Regions from separate parts of the Gracilibacillus pellucidus genome, predicted to be linked through region 2. Evidence: a T-box and tRNA genes for the amino acid it is inferred to sense, from the RefSeq annotation. Region 2 holds a T-box; the other holds one or more tRNA genes.
What was found. A T-box is a leader RNA that pairs with one kind of tRNA and senses whether it is charged. The one in region 2 lies ahead of glyQ (glycine--tRNA ligase subunit alpha), so its partner is inferred to be a tRNA-Gly.
Positions count from the first base shown of each region.

Region 1: it has a tRNA-Gly gene. The T-box ahead of glyQ (glycine--tRNA ligase subunit alpha) is inferred to sense a tRNA for this amino acid. The anticodon was not compared.

Region 1 covers NZ_JAWZSR010000001.1:144,334-150,869, forward strand. The annotation lists gene SH601_RS00655 (PH domain-containing protein) at 1-390, shown strand, start outside; gene SH601_RS00660 (PH domain-containing protein) at 383-1,849, shown strand; gene zupT (zinc transporter ZupT) at 1,971-2,777, shown strand; gene SH601_RS00670 (lmo0937 family membrane protein) at 2,803-2,937, opposite strand; tRNA gene SH601_RS00675 (tRNA-Gly) at 3,259-3,332, shown strand; gene SH601_RS00680 (ABC-ATPase domain-containing protein) at 3,500-5,215, shown strand; gene queG (tRNA epoxyqueuosine(34) reductase QueG) at 5,217-6,359, shown strand; gene SH601_RS00690 (methylated-DNA--[protein]-cysteine S-methyltransferase) at 6,363-6,536, shown strand, end outside.
Region 2 covers NZ_JAWZSR010000004.1:71,647-78,182, forward strand. The annotation lists gene era (GTPase Era) at 488-1,396, shown strand; gene SH601_RS08100 (YqzL family protein) at 1,513-1,653, shown strand; gene recO (DNA repair protein RecO) at 1,678-2,430, shown strand; T-box leader at 2,478-2,650, shown strand; gene glyQ (glycine--tRNA ligase subunit alpha) at 2,802-3,695, shown strand; gene glyS (glycine--tRNA ligase subunit beta) at 3,682-5,775, shown strand; gene SH601_RS08120 (pyruvate, water dikinase regulatory protein) at 5,802-6,536, shown strand, end outside.

The sequences.
Region 1 (6,536 bases), on a different contig from region 2:
ACTATTGGTGCGTTTGTCGCTGTCTATTTTCTTGATTTTGTACCATATTGGGCGGCAAGTATTTTTGCTGGATTATCCATTTTAATTTGGATTGTTAGTGCATTTATCATACCAAAAATAAGGTGGAGACGCTGGAGATATCAAGTTTATGATCAAGAAATATACATACAGAATGGTATTTTAATTGTAACAAGAACCTTAGTTCCAATGATTCGAGTGCAACATGTTGATACACAACAAGGTCCGATTTTAAAAAGGTATGGACTCGCAACATTACAGATTTCAACTGCTGCAACGAAACATGAGATTCCAGCTTTACTAGAAGAGGAAGCAGCAGCCTTGCGCGATCAAATCTCTGAATTAGCGAGGGTGGAGCAAGATGATGTCTGAACCGAAGCGTTTGCATCCTGCTGGCATGATACTTGATATCTTACTAGCTATCCGACATTCTATTCTTGGTTTTCTGCCAGTTGTCGCTATCGCTTTAGCAAATAGTGAGTGGCTTATCCTTGGTATTGGAGCTGCTGTGTTTTTAGGTTTGATTATAGTGAGTGGTGTATTATCATGGTGGCGATTTACTTATCAATTAGAAGAAGATCAGATTAGAATTGAAAAAGGTATTTTTATTCGAAAGAAACGAACCATTTCGAAACATAGAATTCAGTCGATTGATTTATCACAAAACATCGTCCACAGAATGTTTGGTTTGACAAAGGTTCAGATTGATACAGCAGGCAATGACAATGATATAGATGCCGCTTTATCAGCTGTAACAATGGCTGATGGAAAAATGATTCATGATCAATTGAAATACAAAAAACGAGTAGAGATGGATGAAATCAAAGAAGAATCTGGCGAAATTACTGAAGAAGTAGAGGCTAAACCGAAGAAAAAATACCCGAGCAAAAAAATTACATTGCAAACATTGGTGGCAGCAGGATCTACATCAGGAAGTTTCGGTATTATTTTAGGTTTATTCGGTGTATTCTTTTCTTCTATTGAAAGCTTTATACCTGATCGTTATTATACACAAGCAACAGAGTGGTTGATTTCACAGGCGGCACAACTGTTGGTTATATATGGTGTTATCACGTTGTTGATCGTATGGTTAATAGGGATTTTGCAAACAGTCATTCAACATTGGAATTTTACAATTACGAGATATGATAAAGAATTATTTATTACAAGAGGTCTGTTAGAGAAGAAACAATCAACTATTCCGTTGAAAAAGATCCAAGCAGTTGGCATGAAAGAATCGATCGTACGCCAACCATTAGGACTTGCTTCATTATATGTTGAGATTGCAAGTGGCGATATCGGGCAGACGCAAGATACACATACCTTGATTTTTCCATTAATGCGTAAAAAGCATATAACTAAATTTTTGCAAGAAATTTTACCAGAGTATCACTATACTACGGAGGGATTAGTTAAATTACCGACAAGAGCACTTCCGTATTATATAGTAAGATCGATCATTTTACCTACAATTGTAACAATTGTCTTTGCTTTCACACTAACAAAGTTTGTTTGGATACCGGCACTCGCGATATTACTTTTTGTAGTTTATGCCTATATTCAATTTAAAACAACAGGTTATCTTATCAATGGTAGAGAGATAATCATTCAGAGTCGCATGTTGACGAAAGATACAGCAATTGTCCCACAAAATAGAATACAATCTCTTCAAAAGAAGCAACACCTATTACATCGTAAGCAAAAATTAGCGACATTAGATGCTTCAATATTAAGTAAATTTATGGGGCGTCATTTTATTGTAAGAGAGTTAAGGCAAGAGGATGTTGATCGGATAGCAGATTGGTACTCTTTTCGAGATAAAGCAGAGTAAAGTATATTAAGGATAATTAGTACAAAATGAAGTACTAATTATCTTTTTTTGTAGTGGTAACTTTTTCATTAATGGGCATATACATAATCATGTTAGTTAATAACAGAGAGGTGTGCGCTTAATGGGATTTGAAGAGGTGATTTGGGCGTTTAGCTTAACGTTACTAGCAGGTTTAGCAACAGGTGTAGGTAGTTTACTAGCGTTTTTTACATCTAGAACAAATACGAAATTTTTATCATGGGCATTAGGTTTTTCGGCGGGGGTAATGATTTATGTGTCGATGGTAGATATTTTTGTAAAAGCACAAGAATCATTAGTGGCTGAACTTGGTGAGAGGAATGGCAGTTGGTTAACCGTTCTTAGTTTCTTTGGTGGCATACTTTTAATAGCGTTAATTGATAAATTTATTCCTAAACAAGGAAATCCACATGAATTAAAAAAAGTAGAAGATATGAAGAAGAAAACGAAGACAGATGATGAGTTGTTGAAAATGGGTATGTTTACGGCGGTAGCTATTACGATTCATAATTTTCCAGAAGGAATCGCTACCTTTACAGCGGCATTACAAGACCCTGCTTTAGGTGTTGTGATTGCAATAGCTGTTGCTATTCACAATATTCCTGAAGGGATTGCGGTATCTGTACCGATTTATTTTGCGACAGGAGATAAAAAGAAAGCTTTTAAGTTGTCCTTTTTGTCAGGGTTGGCGGAGCCTGTTGGTGCCATTATAGCTTTTTTATTTTTAATGCCCTTTTTATCTGAGGTGACTTTCGGGATTATTTTTGGTGCGGTTGCTGGCATAATGGTTTTCATCTCGTTAGACGAGTTATTACCAGCAGCAAGAAAATATGATGAAACACATACACCGATTTATGGATTAATTACTGGAATGGCGGTGATGGCGTTAAGTTTACTACTCTTTATTTAAGTAAAAGCAGGGATTCTCCCTGCTTTTACTTTCTGATAAGTTTAATGATGAACACAATCCCTGCTATTACGAGTAAAATATGAATAAGACCACCAGCTATTTTGAAAAGGAAACCTAACAGCCATGCTAATAATAAAATACCAATAATCGTCCAAATCATCGTATCAGCTCCTTGTATGTTAGTACTTATAATGTATCCTTTTAGCGACAATTTTAAACTTTTTTCGAAAAAATGTTGCATTTATATAAATAGCTTGTTATAATAATCAACGTGGTTTCGTTAAGGAATTGTTAACGAATTTTAATATATTTTTAATATAAAAGATGCGGGTGTAGTTTAATGGCAAAACCCCAGCCACGAGCGAAACTTCTACCGAATAAACTTCGAGTTGTTCCGAAGCATATTCATCTTTGAAAAACTAGCAGATGCAGGAACATGTTTTGCGTAATTTTAAAGGAAAATTTATAAGTAGTTATTTATGCGGGTGTAGTTTAATGGTAAAACCCCAGCCTTCCAAGCTGATGTTGAGGGTTCGATTCCCTTCACCCGCTCCATACATAGGTTTGAACGTAGTGTTTCGTTTTAAAATGAAGCATTACGTTTTTTTAGTCTATCCAAAAGTTATAATGGTTCGCAAAAAGCGAAAGAATATACTTGCATCCTATCATTTACAACTTGTATTGTAGAAAATGAATGAGAACAAATACGAGGGGTTATTAATATGAAAAAATTACAACAACTCTTAAAAACAATAGACGGAAAAGGATATAAAGGATATAAATCCATTCAAGGACGTTATTCTTTTCATCGTTATGAATTGGCAGTTGATTATGTACAAGGGGATCCATTTGCATCACCATCAAAAATTAGGATCATTATTCCTCAAGCCTATCGTCCGTTAAAAGAGGAATGGAAACAGTCAAAAGAAAGAACGGTATATGTAGCGGACCATATTACTAGATCCGTAGCGAAAGCGATACAACAAGAAACAAAGCAATCACGTGGTTCTGGAAAAAGTGGCTTAGTTCACATTGATCAACCTGGTCAAGAAATTTTAGAACGGACCGCAGTACAAGTTAAACAAGATAAGACGATTATTTGTTTATCTGTTGGCTTACCTGCAAATGGTCGGCGTATTAATGGTAAAGAAGCGGAAAAATTATTCTTCACCATTTTGCCATCCGTTCTACGCCACTCAATATTTAGTCTAACAGATCAAGAACTAGAAGAATCAGCTCGATTGGCAGACCAGCATGTCGCTATTCGCAAAAAAATGAAAGAACATAACTGGATTGCATTTATTGCTGATGGTGCGATTTTGCCTAGGGAGAGCGGTGTAACGAGTAAGCCATTAAAAGATGCCGTATCTTTTAAAAGTCCTGAAGAAAATCGTGTGGAAGTGGATATTCCACACAGAAATCAACCATTAACAGGAATGTCGCTTAAAAAAGGCATTAGCTTAATTGTCGGTGGCGGTTATCACGGTAAGAGTACGGTGTTACAAGCTTTGGAGAATGGAGTCTATCCACATATCCGTGGAGATGGTCGTGAATATGTTTTAACAGATTCTGATGCGGTGAAAATTAGAGCAGAAGATGGTAGACAAGTAACGTCTGTCAATATTTCTGCGTTTATTAATGATTTACCACACGGCCAATCAACGACTCATTTTACAACGGAGAATGCAAGTGGTAGTACATCACAAGCTGCAAATGTTATTGAAGCAATTGAAGCCGGTGCGACAACATTGTTAATCGATGAAGATACGAGTGCGACGAATTTCATGATTCGTGATGCGCGTATGCAAGCACTTGTGCATCAAAATAAAGAACCTATTACACCATTTATTGATAAAATTAAACAATTACGAGATGATTTACAAGTTTCTACAATATTAGTAATGGGCGGATCTGGTGATTATTTTGATGTAGCAGATGAAGTGATCATGATGGATCAATACGAACCATTTAATGTAACGAACAAAGCACGTGAAATCATGAAGCAATATCCTGCATCACGTCAGGCTACAATAGAACAACTAACAGACAAAATAAATGAACGTGTTTTCTTACCATCAACACTTCAACTTCAAAAAGGCCAGAAGAAAAAAGTACAGGCTAAAAGTCTAGACACCATTTTGATGGGAAGATCAACTATCCAACTTCAGGATGTGGAACAGTTAGTGGACTCTTCTCAAACAAGAGCTATAGCTGAGCTACTTCGCTATATGGAAGCAGAAGGGGCATTAAAACAAGGAAAATCATTAGTCACATTATTAGATGAAATCGAAGACATTGTAGACCAGAATGGTTTGAGTGTGTTCGCTAAGTTTCCGAAGCAACATCCAGGTGACTTAGCAAGGCCGCGACGATATGAAATAGCAGCTTGCTTGAATCGAATGCGAACAGCAAAAGTTAATGGACAAGGTAGTGAATAATATGGCCTATCAACAATTAAAGGAAGAATTAATCGCATATAGTAAAGAAATTGGCATTGATCAAATTGGCTTTACAAGTGCAGACACTTTTTCGGAGTTAAAAGCACGCTTAGAAGAACAACAGGCATTAGGGTATGCCTCAGGCTTTGAAAAAGGAACAATCGCCGAAAGAACGGAGCCTAAACGATTAATGCCTGGCGCAGAATCAATCATTGCTATTGCTTTAGCATACCCAACGAAAATAAAAAATGACCGAAAAAGTGTTAAAGGTGATCGTCGTGGTATGTTCGCCAGAGCTTCATGGGGAACAGATTATCATATTGTTCTAAAAGAAAAATTAGACAAACTTGTAACTTTTTTAGCAGAAAGAGTACCTGGCTTTGAATCTCGTTCAATGGTTGATACAGGAGAATTATCGGATAGAGCAGTGGCAGAGCGAGCAGGGATTGGTTTTAGTGGGAAAAATACGTTTATTATTTCACCTGAATATGGTACGTACACCTATTTAGGTGAGATAATTACTAATATACCTTTTACTCCTGATGAGCCATTAGGTGATGGTTGTGGAACGTGTACAAAGTGTATTGACGCATGCCCAACAGGGGCACTTGTAGAAGCTGGTAGATTGAATGCGCAGCAATGTTTAGCATTTTTGACCCAAACAAAAGGGTATATGCCTGATGAGCATCGAGATAAATTAGGTAATTTCATTTATGGTTATGAAACATGTCAAGTTGTCTGTCCATATAATAGGGGAGTTGATTTTCACAATCATGAAGAATTTGAGCCCGATCCAGATTTAGTGAAACCACGACTTGTAGATTTACTTGATATATCTAATCGTGAATTCAAAGAAAAATTTGGTAAAATGGCTGGTTCTTGGAGAGGGAAAAAACCACTTCAACGTAATGCGATTCTTGCATTAGCTCATTATAAGGAAACGTCAGCAGTTGATCAGCTCATCGCGTTAATGAAAGAAGATCCACGTCCAGTGATCCGCGGAACTGCTGCATGGGCTCTTGGGAAAATTGGCGAAGACCACGGATTCCGAGCAATAAAAGAAGCGATGCAGAATGAAGCAGACACGGAAGTGATAAAGGAGATGGAAAAAGGTTTGCAGTTTGAACAAAAATCGGAGGTGTAAATAGTGGAAGCTCTTTATTATTACCAATATGAATCACCGATTGGCAGTTTATTACTTGTAAGTTATCAACAAAAGCTTGTCTCCCTTCAATTTGGTACTTTTGAAGATAATGAGAAAGAACTCATTACATGGGCAGGCAAATATAACCTACCTACCGTTTTGCTCGAATCAAAACAA
Region 2 (6,536 bases):
TTCAGACTGCGCTTTTCCTGCAGGAGTCTACGCATTCTGCCTTCGCTTTTATTATTTTCTTTATTGAATGAGAGAGGAGTATGCTGGTTATATGTCCGATGATTTAGCCTTTTCTTTCGGTAATAAGTCTTCGTATTCCCACTCATAAACAGTAGAACACATTATGTAGCGAAGGAAAAACACGGAGACTCCTGTGGAAACAGTACGAGCTGAAGATCCATTTTCTTGAAGTGATCTTCTTCAAGAAAATTAGCTGAAGCCGTACCCACGGAAAGCGTAGTGTTTTTCCGCAGCGAATTGCCAGTACTCATCATCATTAGAATGGGAGAAAGCTAACTAAACGGAAACTAACGTTTTTAGACAGCGTGGGGGTTGGGATGTATGGTGCAAGTTCGTCACTAGTTTTGTCGAATGTATGAAATTTTTTAAAAGTTATAGTATTATTAGGTTATAGAAAAGCAACAGGATGTAAAGCGGAGGAAAAATTATGAATAACAACCATTTTAAATCAGGATTTGTAGCTATTATTGGGAGACCGAATGTAGGAAAATCAACATTTATGAATCATGTTATTGGTCAAAAAATTGCTATAATGAGTGATAAAGCACAAACAACGAGAAATAAAATACAAGGTGTATATACAGATGAAGCGAAGCAGATTATCTTTATTGACACACCTGGAATTCATAAGCCTAAGCATAAACTCGGAGATTTTATGGTGAAGATTGCGGAAAATACGTTAAATGAAGTAGATGCAATCATGTTTATGATTAACGCTGATGAAGATTATGGTAAGGGAGATCAATTTATTATTGATCGATTACAGTCAATTAAGAAGCCTGTATTTTTAGTTATCAATAAAATCGATCTAGTGCATCCTGATGAACTTCTACCAATTATAGAGCAATACAAGGACAAGTATCCATTTAAAGAGATTGTACCGATTTCCGCACTTGAAGGTAATAATGTCAGTCGTTTAATGGATGTTTTCGCCGAGTATTTACCGGAAGGACCACAATTTTATCCGGAAGATCAAATAACAGATCATCCTGAGCGGTTTATTATTAGTGAATTAATCCGAGAAAAAGCATTACAATTAACAAGAGAAGAAGTACCACATTCGGTTGCTGTTGTGATTGATCAAATTGATAATCGTGGTGATGAGGAAAAAGTTCTTGTACAGGCAACCATTGTGATCGAAAGAAAATCACAAAAAGGAATTATTATTGGTAAACAAGGCCAAATGCTCAAACAAATTGGCAAGCGAGCAAGACAAGATATCGAGCGCTTATTAGGTTCAAAAGTATATTTGGAATTATGGGTGAAAGTGCAAGAAAATTGGAGAAATAAAGAGCAACAATTACATGAATTCGGCTTTAAGCAAGATGAGTATTAAGGCAGTGATGGTCATTTAATACTTGGTAAATATTTTTACTAATTTTTATAACATTTCCGGAAAGTCTAATATTGAACACAATGAAAGATTACCATAAAGGAAAGGTGAGGTTTATTGTGATCGATGTACCTTGGAAAATATTTAGTCAAACAGGCAATATTGAGGCATACTTGTGGATGAAGCAAGTGGAATTAGATGAATTTCAGGAATTGGATGATGAGCCAGATATTTCATTAATTGAAGATACACACTTTTAAGATAACAAAGGATAGGTGAAGCTTGTGTTTGAAAAAGTTGAAGGTTTCATTTTGAAAACACAGGACTATGGAGAAACACATAAAATTGTGACACTCCTGACACCGACTTTTGGAAAAGTCGGTGCGATTGCGAGGGGTGCAAAAAAAACAAAGAGTAGAATGGCTGCTATTACGCAGCCTTTTATTCATGGTTCTTACTTAATTCAACCGGGATCTAGCCTTGCTACGATTCAGCAAGGGGAAGTAATTACATCATTTCGTAAAATTAGAGAAGATATAGTTAAAACGGCTTATACAAGTTACTTAGCTGAACTTACTGATAAGTTAATTGATCCGAAAAAATATAATCCATTTATTTATAAACAACTTCTACATACTGTTGAGCGTATCGATGAAGGGATGGATCCAGAAATTTTATCCATGATCTACGAGTGGAAAATGTATAAAGAAGCTGGTTTTGCTCCTGTAGTTACTAAATGTGTTTCGTGTGGAAATCCACATGATTTAAAAGCTTTTTCTGTGTCAAATGGTGGTCTACTATGTAGAAATTGCCTTTATATTGATGAGCATGCTATTTCCGTTCCTGAAAAAGTCGCCAAGCTTATGGCAATATTTGCGTGGGTAGAATTGGAGCAAATCGGAAATATATCAGTAAAAAGTGAAAATAAGCTATTACTCTCAAGAATTATGGAGCAATACTATGAAGAACACGGTGGCTTTTATTTGAAATCGAAGCGATTCTTACAACAAATGAATAAGCTAAATGAGAAATTATAATTGACAAGTGACGTAATGTTGCGTATGATGTAAAAATAGATGAATAGCGGATTGCAAGGACGGAGAGTAGTATTAGCTAGCTGACTTTCAAGCGAGTTCAGGATGGTGGAAGCTGAACAAGATCAAAGTTAAGAAGGCGCTCCTGAGCAAATTGTGTGAAAGTGGTCATCATATTTCCGATGACAAATAGGGTGGAACCGCGGGCAAACCCGTCCCTATGCCTTATCAGTTGATAAAGCATAGGGACGGGTTTTTTCTTATTTTGACGACTTAATGGAAGTAGATAATCCCAAAAGTAAGTAGTAGCCACTAATTGCAATTGCGCTTGGTAAAAAAATAAAAAGTTCTTTACATAGGAGGATGAAGTACTGATGAATATTCAAGAAATGATCTTAACTTTACAAAAGCATTGGTCAGATCAAAACTGTATTTTAATGCAAGCATATGATGTGGAAAAAGGGGCAGGTACGATGTCACCGATGACCCTTTTACGTAGCTTAGGTCCAGAGCCTTGGAATGTTGCTTATGTAGAACCATCTCGTCGACCGGCAGATGGGCGTTATGGTCAGAATCCAAATAGACTATACCAGCACCACCAATTCCAAGTTATTATGAAACCATCACCAGATAATATTCAAGAGCTATATTTAGAGTCATTGAAAAAGCTAGGAATTGATCCTGCATATCATGATATACGATTTGTTGAAGATAACTGGGAGAATCCTACCTTAGGAGCAGCAGGTCTAGGTTGGGAAGTATGGCTGGACGGAATGGAAATTACCCAATTTACTTACTTCCAACAAATTGGTGGTTTAGAGGCAAAACCAGTAGCAGTAGAAATCACATATGGTATTGAGCGTTTAGCTTCATATATTCAAGATAAGGAAAATGTATTTGATTTAGAATGGACAACAGGAGTTACAGTAGGAGACATCTTCTATCAACCAGAGTATGAGCATTCTAAATACACTTTTGAAGAGTCTAATACAGAGATGCTATTTAACTTATTTTCAACTTATGAAGAGGAAGCAAAAAGTGCCATGGATAAAGGACTTGTCTTCCCAGCGTATGATTACGTATTGAAATGTTCACATACATTTAATTTGCTAGATGCAAAAGGAGTTATTTCTGTTACAGAACGAACTGGTTACATTGGGCGTGTTCGTAATCTTGCCAGAAAAATTGCAAAATTGTATGTAGAAGAAAGAGAAAGATTAGGATTTCCGATGTTGAAAGGAGAAGAGGATCATCATGAAAACAAGTAATGTTTTGTTTGAAGTAGGATTAGAAGAGATGCCTGCGCGTTTTATGGATGACACAGAAAAACAATTGCGCGAAAACACAGTGAAATGGTTAAAAGATATCAGATTAGCTTATAGCAATCTGACAACATACATTACACCAAGAAGATTTGCAGTTCTAATTGAAGGGCTGGATGAAAAGCAAGCTGATCAAGAAGAAGAAGCAAAAGGTCCAGCTGTAAAAATTGCGAAAGATGATGATGGTAATTGGACAAAAGCAGCAATAGGTTTTTCAAAAGGACAAGGAAAATCTGTTGAAGATTTATATGTAAAAGAAGTTAAAGGGATTGAATATGTTTTTGTGAATAAGTTTATCGAAGGGAAAACACGAGATGAACTATTACCAAGTTTTAAAGACATTATTTTAAGCCTTAACTTCCCGAAAAATATGCGTTGGGCTGATCAAACATTGCGTTATATTCGTCCGATTAAGTGGCTAGTGGCATTGCTAGATGAACAGGTTATTCCATTTGAAATAACAGGTGTTCATACTAGCAATGTAAGCTACGGTCACCGTTTCTTAGGAGAAAAAGTGGTGATTACGGATCCTACAGCATATGTACAGATTCTAAATGATCAATATGTAGTAGCAGAAACACAGAAACGTCGAGAACTGATTCTTGCTGGTATCCAACAGTTGGAGCAAGAACATAACTGGACAATTCCAGTAGATGAAGAATTACTTACAGAAGTAACAAATCTTGTAGAGTATCCATCAGTCTTTTCTGGTCAATTTAGCGAAGACTTCTTGCATATTCCAAAAGAAGTACTGATCACATCAATGAAGGAGCATCAACGTTATTTCCCTGTTGAAAACGAGAAACATGAATTGATGCCATTCTTTATCGGTGTTCGTAATGGTACAACAGAACATATTGATACGGTAGCAAGAGGAAACGAAAAAGTTTTACGTGCAAGACTACAAGATGCACAATTCTTCTATGATGAAGACCAAAAATTATCGATTGCAGATAATGTGAAACAGTTAGATCGAATGGTATTCCAAGAGCAATTAGGTACGATTGGTGATAAAGTGAAGCGAGTTGTAGAAATTAGTAAGCTAATAGCAACAGAACTACAACTTACTGACGGACAAGTACAGCAAATTGAACGAGCTGCAACGATTAGTAAGTTTGATTTGGTTACGAATATGGTAAATGAATTTACAGAATTGCAAGGTGTTATGGGACGAAAATATGCAACAATTTTCGGAGAAGATCCGGTTGTAGCACAAGCAATCGAGGAACATTACATGCCAAGAAATGCTAATGGAGAATTGCCATCTAGTGCAGTAGGTTCTGTCGTAAGTATTGCAGATAAATTAGATACAATTGTTGGTTGCTTTGCAGTTGGCTTAATTCCTAGTGGTTCACAAGATCCGTATGCATTAAGAAGGCAGGTACTAGGTATTTTACAAATTAACCAACATAATAATTGGGATTTAAGTTTAGCAGATCTAACAGATAAAGTGCTTGATTTGTTTGTTCAACGAAACATTGCTACTGGAGAAAAAACGGACGTATTCGAACAAATAGAATCATTTTTCAAACAACGTGCTGCATATATTATGAAAGAGGCTGACATTGAGGGAGACATCGTCGATGCAGTGTTAGTAAATGCTATAACAGACATTTCATTCTTAATGGAAAAAGCATTGCTATTAAAAGAAAAACGTGCAGATGCTAATTTTAAAGATAAACAAGAATCACTTGTACGAGTAATGAATCTAGCATTGAAAGCAAAGGAAATACATGCGGTAGAGGAACGTTTATTTGAAAAAGAACAAGAAAATAATCTGTATCAAGCATACGTAACTATGAAAGAGCCGTACCAGGAAGCTTTAAGAGATAAAAATGCTCAAAAAGCGCTTGAAGAGCTATCACCATTAGTAGAGCCAATCCACCAGTTCTTCGACAACACAATGGTAATGGATAAAGATGATAGTATTCGTAATAATCGATTAGCATTATTAAAACTTATTGCAGATCAAGTATTACAATTTGCAGACTTAACTAAAGTCCAATGGAAGCAAACGAAAAGCTAAGCCGAGCTGAGGAGGACAAAACATCTATGGAAAAAGCAATCATATATGTTATATCAGATTCAGTAGGAGAAACAGCTGAGTTTGTTACAAAAGCAGCTCTGAGCCAATTTATGAATGAGAATGACTATGAAATATATCGTATACCATATGTAGAGAACACAGAAGTTTTGCGTGGTGCTGTTTACCACGCAAAACAACTCGGTGCAATGATTGGTTTTACATTAGTGAATCCATTATTTAGAAACTTCCTGCTAGAAGAAGCAGCTAATAAAAAAGTGGAATGTGTAGACATTATGGGGCCAATGCTACAAGCGATGGAACGAAAATATCATAAAAAACCAATACAAAAACCTGGCTTAATTCATAAACTTGATGAAGATTATTTTAGGAAAGTGGAAGCAATTGAATTTGCCGTTCGCTTTGATGACGGGAGAGATCCTCGAGGAGTGGACCAAGCAGATATTGTACTTATCGGTGTTTCTAGAACATCAAAAACACCACTTTCTCAATATTTAGCTCATAAACAATTAAAGGTTGCAAATATTCCAATTGTCCCAGAAGTAGAGCCGCCAAGTTCTTTATTTGAAATTCCATCACACAAATGTATAGGATTGAGGATTAGTCCAGAGAAGTTGAATGATATAAGAAAAGAACGTCTGAAAAGTCTTGGTCTTGATGATCAAGCTATATATGCTAATATGAGCAGAATAGAAGCGGAATTAGATTACTTTGACAGCATTATTCACCAGCTTGGTTGTCCT